Linked DNA regions of Asticcacaulis excentricus CB 48. Each later gene encodes a partner of the first gene's protein in a complex. Links are inferred from orthologs where the notes say so. Each region holds a gene or a part of one and is shown on either strand. Other genes may lie near its edges.

The links. The genes of interacting proteins can lie anywhere in the genome.
Region 2: the proteins of prmC (region 1) and prfA are in contact, whole or in part, in a crystal structure (PDB 2B3T), measured with the Escherichia coli proteins. The link is inferred for Asticcacaulis excentricus CB 48 from one-to-one orthologs.

What each region holds. Positions count from the first base shown.
Region 1 is NC_014817.1:963,558-968,710, reverse strand. Bases 1-2,798 are described here. They hold prmC (peptide chain release factor N(5)-glutamine methyltransferase), read left to right. Parts: upstream 1-863; coding sequence 864-1,733; downstream 1,734-2,798. Other genes in these bases: ASTEX_RS16090 (DUF4167 domain-containing protein), read left to right, coding at 2,108-2,798; ubiG (bifunctional 2-polyprenyl-6-hydroxyphenol methylase/3-demethylubiquinol 3-O-methyltransferase UbiG), read left to right, coding at 36-794. In the rest of the region: more of ASTEX_RS16090, read left to right, coding at 2,799-3,064; hisS (histidine--tRNA ligase), read left to right, coding at 3,171-4,670; ASTEX_RS16080 (TetR/AcrR family transcriptional regulator), read right to left, coding at 4,996-5,153. UniProt on the Escherichia coli protein: Methylates the class 1 translation termination release factors RF1/PrfA and RF2/PrfB on the glutamine residue of the universally conserved GGQ motif, i.e. on 'Gln-235' in RF1 and on 'Gln-252' in RF2.
Region 2 is NC_014816.1:968,116-972,854, forward strand. Bases 683-3,553 are described here. They hold prfA (peptide chain release factor 1), read left to right. Parts: upstream 683-1,516; coding sequence 1,517-2,590; downstream 2,591-3,553. Other genes in these bases: ASTEX_RS04510 (glutathione S-transferase family protein), read left to right, coding at 849-1,442; ASTEX_RS04525 (MOSC domain-containing protein), read left to right, coding at 3,034-3,553. In the rest of the region: ASTEX_RS04505 (putative bifunctional diguanylate cyclase/phosphodiesterase), read right to left, coding at 1-622; more of ASTEX_RS04525, read left to right, coding at 3,554-3,828; gpmA (2,3-diphosphoglycerate-dependent phosphoglycerate mutase), read left to right, coding at 3,869-4,585; ASTEX_RS04535 (bifunctional diaminohydroxyphosphoribosylaminopyrimidine deaminase/5-amino-6-(5-phosphoribosylamino)uracil reductase RibD), read left to right, coding at 4,601-4,739. UniProt on the Escherichia coli protein: Peptide chain release factor 1 directs the termination of translation in response to the peptide chain termination codons UAG and UAA.

The DNA.
Region 1 (5,153 bases):
AAAATCAAGCAAAATCAGTTGCAAATGAGACGAAATTGACCGCCGCGGCTCCCGCCGGGCCGAGCATTGACGCCGAAGATGTGGCGCGCTTTTCGGCTCTGGCGGCCAAATGGTGGGACCCCAAGGGTGAGTTCGCACCGCTCCACAAGTTTAACCCCAACCGCGTGCGCTTTATCCGAGACACCTGCGTCGATCACTTCCTGCGCGATCCGCGCGCGGTGGCGCCTTTTGGCGACCTGCGGCTCATCGACATCGGCTGTGGCGGTGGTCTATTGTCCGAGCCGATGAAGCGCATGGGTTTCGACGTCACCGGCATCGATGCCTCGGAAAAGAATATCGGCACGGCGAAGGCCCACGCGGCTGAGGTCGGGCTCGATATCCGCTATCTGGCCCAGACGGTCGAGCAGGTGGTGGCGTCCAAAGAGCCCGGTTTTGACGTGGTGCTGACCATGGAGGTCATCGAGCACGTCAACGACCCGGAAAGCTTTCTAAAAACCTGCGCATCGCTGGTCAAGCCGGGCGGGCTGTTGTTCATCGCCACGCTGAACCGCACGCTGAAGGCGCACGCGCTGGGCATTGTGGCGGCGGAATACGTGTTGCAATGGGTGCCGAAGGGCACGCACGACTGGAACAAGTTCCTCAAGCCGGAAGAGATCGAAGGCTTTCTTGAGGGGACCGGCCTGACGCCAGACCCGGCGGTGGGGGTGAGCTATAATCCCTTCACGGCGACCTGGGCCCTTTCAAACGATACAGCCGTCAACTATATGATCGTCGCCCGGCGGGACTTGCTGTAGTTCCGCACGCCGCCCCTTCCCCTCACCCCGGCCCTCTCCCCTGTATACGGGGAGAGGGGGAATAAACAGATGACCGACACTGACCTGACCCTTGTTTCCGCCTGGAAGGGCGCTCAGACCCGGCTTAAGGCCGCCCATATCGACTCCCCGGCTATCGACGCTCGGCTGCTGCTGGAGGCCGCCACCGGCTATACGCGCACCGACATCCTGACCGATCCGTACAAGCTGCTGACGGCGGAGCAGAAGGCGACGCTCGACGACTATCTGACTCGCCGTGAAAAGCGCGTTCCGGTGGCGCGTATTCTGGGGCGCAAGGGCTTCTGGAAGCTGCTGCTCGACCTGACGCCCGCCGTGCTGGTGCCGCGTCCGGAGACCGAGTGCATCGTCGATATGATCCTCAAGACGACCGAGGAGGGGCAGGCTTTTACGCTGGCTGACCTCGGTGTCGGGTCGGGGGCCATCCTCCTGTCGGTCCTGTCCGAGCGTCCGGCGGCCAAAGGCCTCGGCACCGATGTTTCCGAAGAGGCTTTGGCCGTGGCGCGCGACAATGCCGCCAATCTCGGCCTCGACGGGCGCGCGGCCTTCCTGCGCACCTCGTGGGGAGCGGGGCTGGCCGATGCCAGCTTCGATTTCGTCGCCTCCAATCCGCCCTATATCCGCAGCGAGGTGATCCCGACGCTCGATCCGGAAGTGCGCGACCACGACCCGCATCTGGCGCTGGATGGCGGCGAATCGGGCCTTGATGCCTATATCGAGATGATCCCGGAAGCCTTCCGTATCCTCAAGGCCGGCGGCACGGCGTGGATGGAAATCGGCTATGATCAGTCGGCCGCCGTCGAAGACCTGATGAAAAAAGCGGGCTTTTTCAACGTGGTGACCTTTAAAGACCTGTCTGACCTGCCGCGTATCGTGATCGGCCAAAAGCTCTCCCTGCAATAGACAGACCGTTGAAAACCGTCTGTTTCTGAAAATTTCTCTTGGAAACGGGCGGTTTTGGCGCTAACACTGGAATGTCTCCTGCCATTGTGGACGGATTACCGGACGGCTTTTGCCGCTTCCGAGATCATGCACAGTCGAAAACGCTGTGCCCATAGGCGGAAACCTGAGCGCCTGCGTAGGGGGGCAAAGCCCGGTGCAGGCCACAGCGTGAACCCCTGAAAACGGCACACACCAACACGCAAACCCGGCACTTCATCTAAGGCCCTGCGGCATATGGCAAACAGGGCCTGCGGCACATAAACAGATTCGCCCCGCGCCCAATGCAAGCGGGGCCTTGCCCTAAACGGTTACATCGCATGAAAGATTTTCGGGGTATGAAACGGCAACGCAGCCGTAATCGCAAGCCCTCTGGTAATCAGAACAACCCCAATCGCGCCTACGAGTCGAACGGGCCGGATGGGGCGAAGGTGCGCGGCAACGCGCAGACCATCTACGAAAAGTATCAGCAACTGGCCCGCGACGCCAATTCGTCGGGCGACCGCGTGCTGGCCGAAAACTACCTTCAGCACGCTGAGCACTATTTCCGCCTGATCCGTCAGATGCAGCCGCAGCGTCCGGTTTCGGAATTCCTGCAACGCGATCCGTTCTCGACGGGCTTCGACTTCGATGAGGATCTCGATACCGAAATCGAGACGACCGAAACGGAGGGCGAAACCGCTGAGTCCGAAGGTGGCGAAGGCGATCAGCCGCGCTACGACAATCGACGTGATCGCGACAGAGACCGTGACCGCTATCGCGACCGGGATCGTGACAGAGATCGTGACCGTGATAGAGATCGGGGTGAGCGCAATGACCGCGGTGATCGTGACCGCAATGGCGGCGACCGGGACCGGGCTTACGCCGAGCGCAGCGACAATGGCGACGACCGCCCGCGCCGTGAAAGCCGCCGTGAACGCTATGAGCGCCGCCGTCAGCAGCGTCTGAGCGAGCAGGAGGTTTCCGTGACCTCCGGCCCGATTGCTTCGACCGAGCCGCTCAACGGCGGGTCTGCGCCGGCCGAAGTGGCGGGCTTTGAAGTGGTCACCCCGCAAGCCGCGCCGATCACCCCCGCGCCCGAAGCGCCTGTGGCTGAGCCTCAGCCGGAAGCCCGTGGTCGTGGCCGTCGTCGTACGGTCGAAAGCGAAGCCGCTGTTGACACCAGCCACCTGCCGGCTTTCCTGCGCGCCCCGGTGCCGGTGGCAGCCGCCGAGACATCGGAAGCGGTAGCGGAAGAGGGCGAAGCGCCCAAGCGCCGCACCCGTCGCAAGAAGTCGGAAGAGGCCGAGGCTTAAACACCCCGCCAACCTCAAGATAAAAAGCGCTCCGGACCTTCCGGGGCGCTTTTTCATGACGCACACCGCCCTTGTCTCTGCCGTCTGTTTGCTTTAATCGCGCAGCATGACCGAAAACGCCCCCAATCCCGCTGAATTTACCGAATTTCGTCCAGAAGCGCGCGCGCCGCGCGGCTTTGCTGACAAGCGCGCCTCACAGATTGCGGTGGAGCGCCGCCTGATCGCCAAGGTCTCGGAAGTCTATGAGTTGTTTGGCTTCGAAGCGTTGCAAACCTCGGCCTTTGAATTTGCCGATGCGCTGGGCAAGTTCCTGCCCGACGCCGACCGTCCCAATGTCGGCGTCTTCTCGTTGCAGGACGACGATGATCAGTGGATGGCGCTGCGCTACGACCACACCGCCCCGTTGGCCCGTTTTGCGGCCCAGAACTGGGACGCCCTGCCCAAGCCCTTCCGCCGCTACGCCTTCGGGCCGGTGTGGCGCAATGAAAAGCCGGGGCCGGGCCGTCTGCGCGAATTCATGCAGTGCGATGCCGATACGGTGGGCACCGACCGTCCGGAAGCCGATGCGGAAATCATCGCCCTGGCCGTGGCCGGGTTCCGCGCCAATAACCTGCCGACCGTGCTTAAGATCAATAACCGCAAGCTGCTCAATGGCCTGCTGAGCGCGCTCGGTGCCGATTCTCCGGCGCAGCAGATGGGCGTGCTGCGCGCCATTGACAAGCTGGACCGTCTGGGCCTCGAAGGCGTCGAACTGCTGCTGGGCGGCGGGCGCAAGGACGAGTCGGGCGACTTCACCAAGGGCGCAGGGCTGAACGACAAGGCCATCGCGGCGGTGCTGGGCTTTGTGGCCGCAGGCCGCGACAGCGCGGGCGGTCAGGCCGAGCGCGGGGCGGTGCTGGAAAAGCTTGCGGCGGTGTTAAGTGAGTCCCCGGAAGGGCAGGCCGGTCTTGAGGACCTGTCGCGCATTTCGACGGCGCTGGCTGGGCTGGGTGTGTCAGAGGCTGAGGCCATTTTCGACCCGTCCATCGTGCGCGGGCTGGAATACTATACCGGCCCGGTGTTCGAGGCCGAACTGCTGATGGAAACGCGCGACGAGAAGGGTAACCTCGTGCGCTTCGGCTCGGTCGGTGGCGGTGGGCGCTATGACGACCTTGTGGCGCGCTTTACGGGTGAGCGCGTTCCGGCGACCGGCTTCTCGTTCGGCGTGTCGCGTCTGGCGTCGGCGCTGGCTCTGGCCGAAGAGGGCGCGATTCAGCCCGTGCGCGGGCCCATCGTCATCATCGCCTTCTCCGAATCGGACATGGGCGAATATTTCCGACTGGCGGCGGACATCCGCGCGGCGGGTCTGGCGGTCGAGGTTTATCTCGGTCGGTCGGGGATGAAGGCGCAAATGAAGTACGCGGATCGCCGTTTATCCCCGGCTGTTGTCATGCTGGGTGGCGACGAGCTGGCAAATAATACCGTTACGATCAAGGATCTGGATCAGGGACGCCTTCTGGCCACGCAAATCACGGATAACAAGGAATGGCGTGAGGCGCGTCCGGGTCAGGTAACATTGCCCCGCACAGAAGCCATTAAGCATATGAAATCCATAGTGAATGCGTAAATAAATTTACGCAACGGCAATCTGTGTCAGCGCTGTCAAAAAGTGTTAACCCTTCTTAGGCTTTTTGACACAACTGCGTTAGTTAAAATTATTTTTGACACCACGTAATAAAAGCGTTGACACGGCCCTCAAAAAACTGTTTTCTCCGTCTCAAGAGAACGGAACTTCGCCAGAGAGATGAAGTCAGTTCCCGGCGTTTCGGGGAGGAAACGCCTGCTTAACAAGGAAAGAGGCCCGGCATTGCTTATCCCCCATGCCGGGCCTCTTTTCGTTTGTCGTTTCCAAAGCTGATACCTGTCCGTTTTGACGGTGGCGTCAATTTTCCTTATTTCAGGTCCTTGCACGCGACGCGCACCAGCCAGCGGATCTGCTGGGCCAGTGCCTCCTGCGGCACGGCGATCAACCGCTCCTCCAGTCCGACAAACACGATGCCGTGCACCGCAGAAAACAGGGTGCGCGCCACCAGTATGCGTTCCGCCTCAG
Region 2 (4,739 bases), on another replicon or contig:
CGGTGATGGTGCTCAGCAGATGCCCCTGCGACAGGGCCGCCAGTTCGCCGTTGCTAAGCCGGTGCGCGCCTACCACCAGATAGGGGGTGTAGCGCGCCAGATCCTGCCGCGTGCTGTCTGGCAGGATCAGGCTGGCCCCCAGTAGATAAACGTGGCCGTCCAGCACGGTCAGTCGCGCAATGGCGTTGGTTTTGGACGTGAAGCCTATGCCTGAGGCGGTATAGAGATAGTGTCGTTCGCGCAGGTCCTTCGACAAGCGAGTGATCTCACCGCTTAGGCGGTTATAGGCTGCCAGAGAGGTTTCCTGCTTGCCTTCCCAAGCCAGCACCGGACGATTGAGACCGTCCAGAACGAAGGTCTGCTCGTAATTCAGATATTCCGAGAAATAGCTGCCGTAATTGTCGGCAACGAACTGATGGTCAAATTTGACGACGGTCCGATTGACGGCTTCGTTCCAGATGGTCATGGGGGCCATCAGGCGCGCCTGCGTCTCCGCCAGATGCATGAGCCCGCTGCGCACATAGTTTTCTTCGCGCTCGCGGCTCGACTTGTCGATTTCGGCGGCCCAGATCCACAAAGACCCGATCAACGCACACACGGCCCCGACCACAACAATGGTCATGGGGGCCAAAAGTCTTAATTCACTCCGGTCTCGTTTCACGAGGCGTACTCATTCTGAGGCGGTTACATGAAGTGCCACCGTACGGCAAAAGCCTTAAATTAAGGCAAATGGAAAACTCTTTTGTAATGAGGGGGTTGCGGGATTCTCTGCGGATGTGTGCAATGGTTTTTCCCTTGACCATCAACAGGTTGGGCCGCATGTATACAGGGCTGTAACGGAGGCTGTTATGCGGTTGTTCATCAATTCAGGTTCGCCTTTTGCGAGAAAATGCAGAATTCTGGTTCGGGAAATGGGGCTGGTTGACCGCGTGCAGGACGTGCCTACGGTAACTTTGGACAGCGTTCCGGAGCACATCGCCGTTAACCCTTTTGCGCAGGTACCGGCTTTGGTGACCGACCAAGGGTCGCTTGTGGATTCGACTCTGATCTGCGAATGGCTGGCGGCGCATTACGGGCCTTACCCGCTCTATCCCAAAGGCGAGGCGCAGTGGCTAGCGCGTCAGGCCGAGGCGCTGGCCGATGGGATTCTCGAAGCCGCAGTGAAGATGGTGATTGAGCACCGTCGTCCTGAACACGAACGCTCCGCCGTTTGGCTCAAGCGCTGGGAAGAGGGGCTACGGCGGGCCTTGAAGGCCGTGGATGGGCAGTGCGTGGTGTCGGACGCGCCGCCTGGGCTGGCCGAAATTACCTTAGCTTCGGCGGCGACCTATATTGATTTCCGCTTCCCCAAACTCGACTGGCACGCCGAGGCCCCGCGTCTTGTGGCCCTGCGCGATCAACTGGAAAAACGCCAATCCTTTATCGACACCTTTCCCGCTTAAAGGTAAGAAGCGCGTTTTCCGCCCTCCCGGCATTGCGGGGAGGGGCCACGAAGTCTTTTGAGGTCGTTCCTTTGATACGTCTGCCGCAGGCCAAGCTCGATCAGGTCGTCGATCGTTTCCGCATGATCGAGGCGCGCATGGAAAGCGCTACCGATGGCACAGAGATTGTGAAGCTGTCGAAGGAGCACGCCGAGCTGAAACCCGTGGTCGATGCGGTTACGGCGCTGCTCAAGGCGCGTGCGTCGGGGCCCGAGCTAGAGGAACTGATCGCACTCAATGATCCCGAACTGTCGCCGCTGGCGCAGGAGGAGTTTCAGGAGCTGAAAGAGCGTCTGCCGGAGCTGGAACGCGGGGTGGCGCTGCTGCTGGCCCCTAAGGATAAGGACGAGAACGCCTCGGCCATCCTCGAAGTGCGCGCCGGGACCGGTGGCGATGAGGCGGCGCTGTTCGCCGGTGACCTCTTCCGCATGTATTCGCGGTATGCGGCGTCGCAGGGCTGGCGCGTTGAGATTGACTCCATCAGTGAAGGCGATGCGGGCGGCTATAAGGAAATCATCGCCTCGGTGACGGGCGACGGCGTGTTCGGCAAGCTGAAGTTCGAGTCGGGCGTGCACCGCGTGCAGCGCGTCCCGGCCACGGAAGCGGGAGGCCGTATCCACACCTCGGCGGCCACCGTCGCCGTCCTGCCCGAAGCCGAAGACGTCGAAATCGACATTCAGGACAAAGATATCCGCATTGACACCTACCGCGCGTCGGGCTCCGGTGGTCAGCACGTCAACAAGACCGATTCGGCTGTGCGTATCACCCACCTGCCGACGGGGATCGTGGCGACTTCATCAGAAAAGTCGCAGCACATGAACCGCCAGATCGCCATGCGCAACCTAAAGGCGCGCCTTTACGACATCCAGCGTCAGGCGCTTGATGCTGCGCGCTCCGATGCCCGCAAATCGCAGGTCGGCTCCGGCGACCGCTCGGAACGCATCCGCACCTATAATTATCCTCAGGGCCGGGTGTCCGATCACCGCATCAACCTGACCCTCTATAACCTGTCGCAATTTATGGAAGGCGAGATGGATCAGATGATTAACGCCCTGATCGCCGACGATCAGGCCGCGCGTCTGGCCATGCTTGAAGAGGAACTGGGATAGGTGTAGGCTCTACTTCTGGCTGAAGAGTTCATCGGGGGCTTATGTATCTCAGGATATTCTTAACGCTTCTCTCACTTTTGGTGGTGATCTGGGCCGTTACGCATGGCGATGTGTATGTCCTTATCTGGCTTGCCGTGCCCATTGGGATATGGCTCGACCATTTCAGGGTCACGCCCGCTGTGTCGTACACAGGGCTGGCCTTTCTGTTCGTATCCATCGGTCTATTTGTATGGGTTTCGAGGGATTTGTACCTGCCAGGCCTTCGGCAATTTATGACCAAACAGTGGCTGACGACCATCGTCATACTATTCCTGCCGGTATTTTTCGGTCTATACGCCGCCTATGTCTGGTGGGAAAAGCGGCGATTGGCCCGAAAGTAAGACGCGCGTTTAATGGGCAACAGATAGGTATATTTTAGCCACGCGCTGCGATAAGAGCGGTTCATGCACCCGACCAATGGTAAAATCGACTCCTTGTGGCGGCATCCAGTTAAGGGCTTTACGCCGGAACCTGTGGCGGAGACCTCCCTGACAGTCGATGGCTTCTTCCCTTTCGATCGCCTGTTTGCGCTGGAGGTCGGGCCATCGGGTTATGACCGCGATGACCCAAAATTCCTCTCCAAGATGAAGTACGCCGTGCTGGCGCGTTTTCCCGCCGTGGTGCGGCTGCGCACCCGCTACGATGAGATCACCGAGCGCTTGTTCATCGATGATTGCCCGTTCGATATAGCGCAACCTGCCGGGCGTCACGCGCTCGAGCGGCATATCGAAACCATGCTCGCGGCGCATGAGGAGTACGACCCGGTGGCGCAGCCGCTGCGGTTTCTAGATATCCGCGAAAGCGCGGTCGATCATTATCGCTTCACCGACTCCTCGAAAGGCTTTGTTTCGATACTCAATCTGAACAGCGTGCGCGACTTGTCCGCGCGTATGGGAATCGACCTCGATCCGTTGCGGTTGCGCGCCAATATCTGGGTCGAAGGGTGGTCAGCGTTTGAAGACCATGCCTGGGTCGGCAAGAGGTTGCGCATCGGCGAAAAGGGGCCGCTTCTGGAGGTGCTGAAACCCATTCTGCGCTGCGTGGCGACGCACGTGAACCCACAGACGGCGCAGCGTGATGCCGAGATGGTGCAGGCGCTGTGGACCCACTATGGTCATCGCGACTGCGGCCTTTATTGCCGCGTCGTGTCGCCGGGGCTGATCCGTGCCGGTGATGCGGTTGACCCGCAGGTGACCTGATCCTATAGCAGGAACCGTCGTTTATTCTAAAGGTGTCCGGATGCCCAAACTCATTCTCCTCCGTCACGGCCAGAGCCAGTGGAACCTAGAAAACCGCTTTACCGGCTGGGTGGACGTCAATCTGACGGCCGAGGGCGAAGCGCAGGCGGTCAAGGGCGGTGAGCTGATCAAGGCGGAGGGGATTGAGATCGACCGCGCCTTCACCTCGGTGCTGACCCGCGCCATCCGTACCTGCAATCTGGCGCTGGACGCCGCCGGGCAATCCTACGTGCCGGTGATCAAGGACTGGCACCTCAATGAGCGTCATTATGGAGGGCTGACAGGGCTGGATAAGGCCGAAACCGCTGCCCTGCACGGCGATGAGCAGGTAAAGATCTGGCGCCGTTCCTACGACGTGCCGCCGCCCGAACTGTCAGCCGATAGCGCCTATGACTTCTCGAAGGATCGGCGCTACGCCGGTTCGGTCTTGCCGCTGACCGAGAGCCTGAAGACGACGCTGGATCGCGTGCTGCCCTTCTGGGACGGCTCAATCGTGCCGGCGCTGAAGTCCGGGGATACGGTGCTGGTGGCGGCGCACGGTAACTCGATCCGTGCCATTATCAAGCTCCTGTTCAACCTCGGTGAGGCCGAGATACTGGAGGTCGAAGTGCCGACCTCGAACCCGCTGGTCATCGACCTCGATGCGGCGCTGACGCCCGTTTCGGCCAGGTATCTCGATGCTGAGCGTGCCAACCCCGTGCCCGTTTTACAAGGGTAAAGGAAGGGCGGGGCGATGAGCGACTCCCGCCATATGGCGCGTGCCATCGCGATGGCGACTGCGCAACTGGGGCGCACCGTGCCCAATCCGCCGGTCGGCTGCGTCATCGTCAAGGACGGTGTTGTTATCGCCGAAGCCGCCACGGGTGACGGAG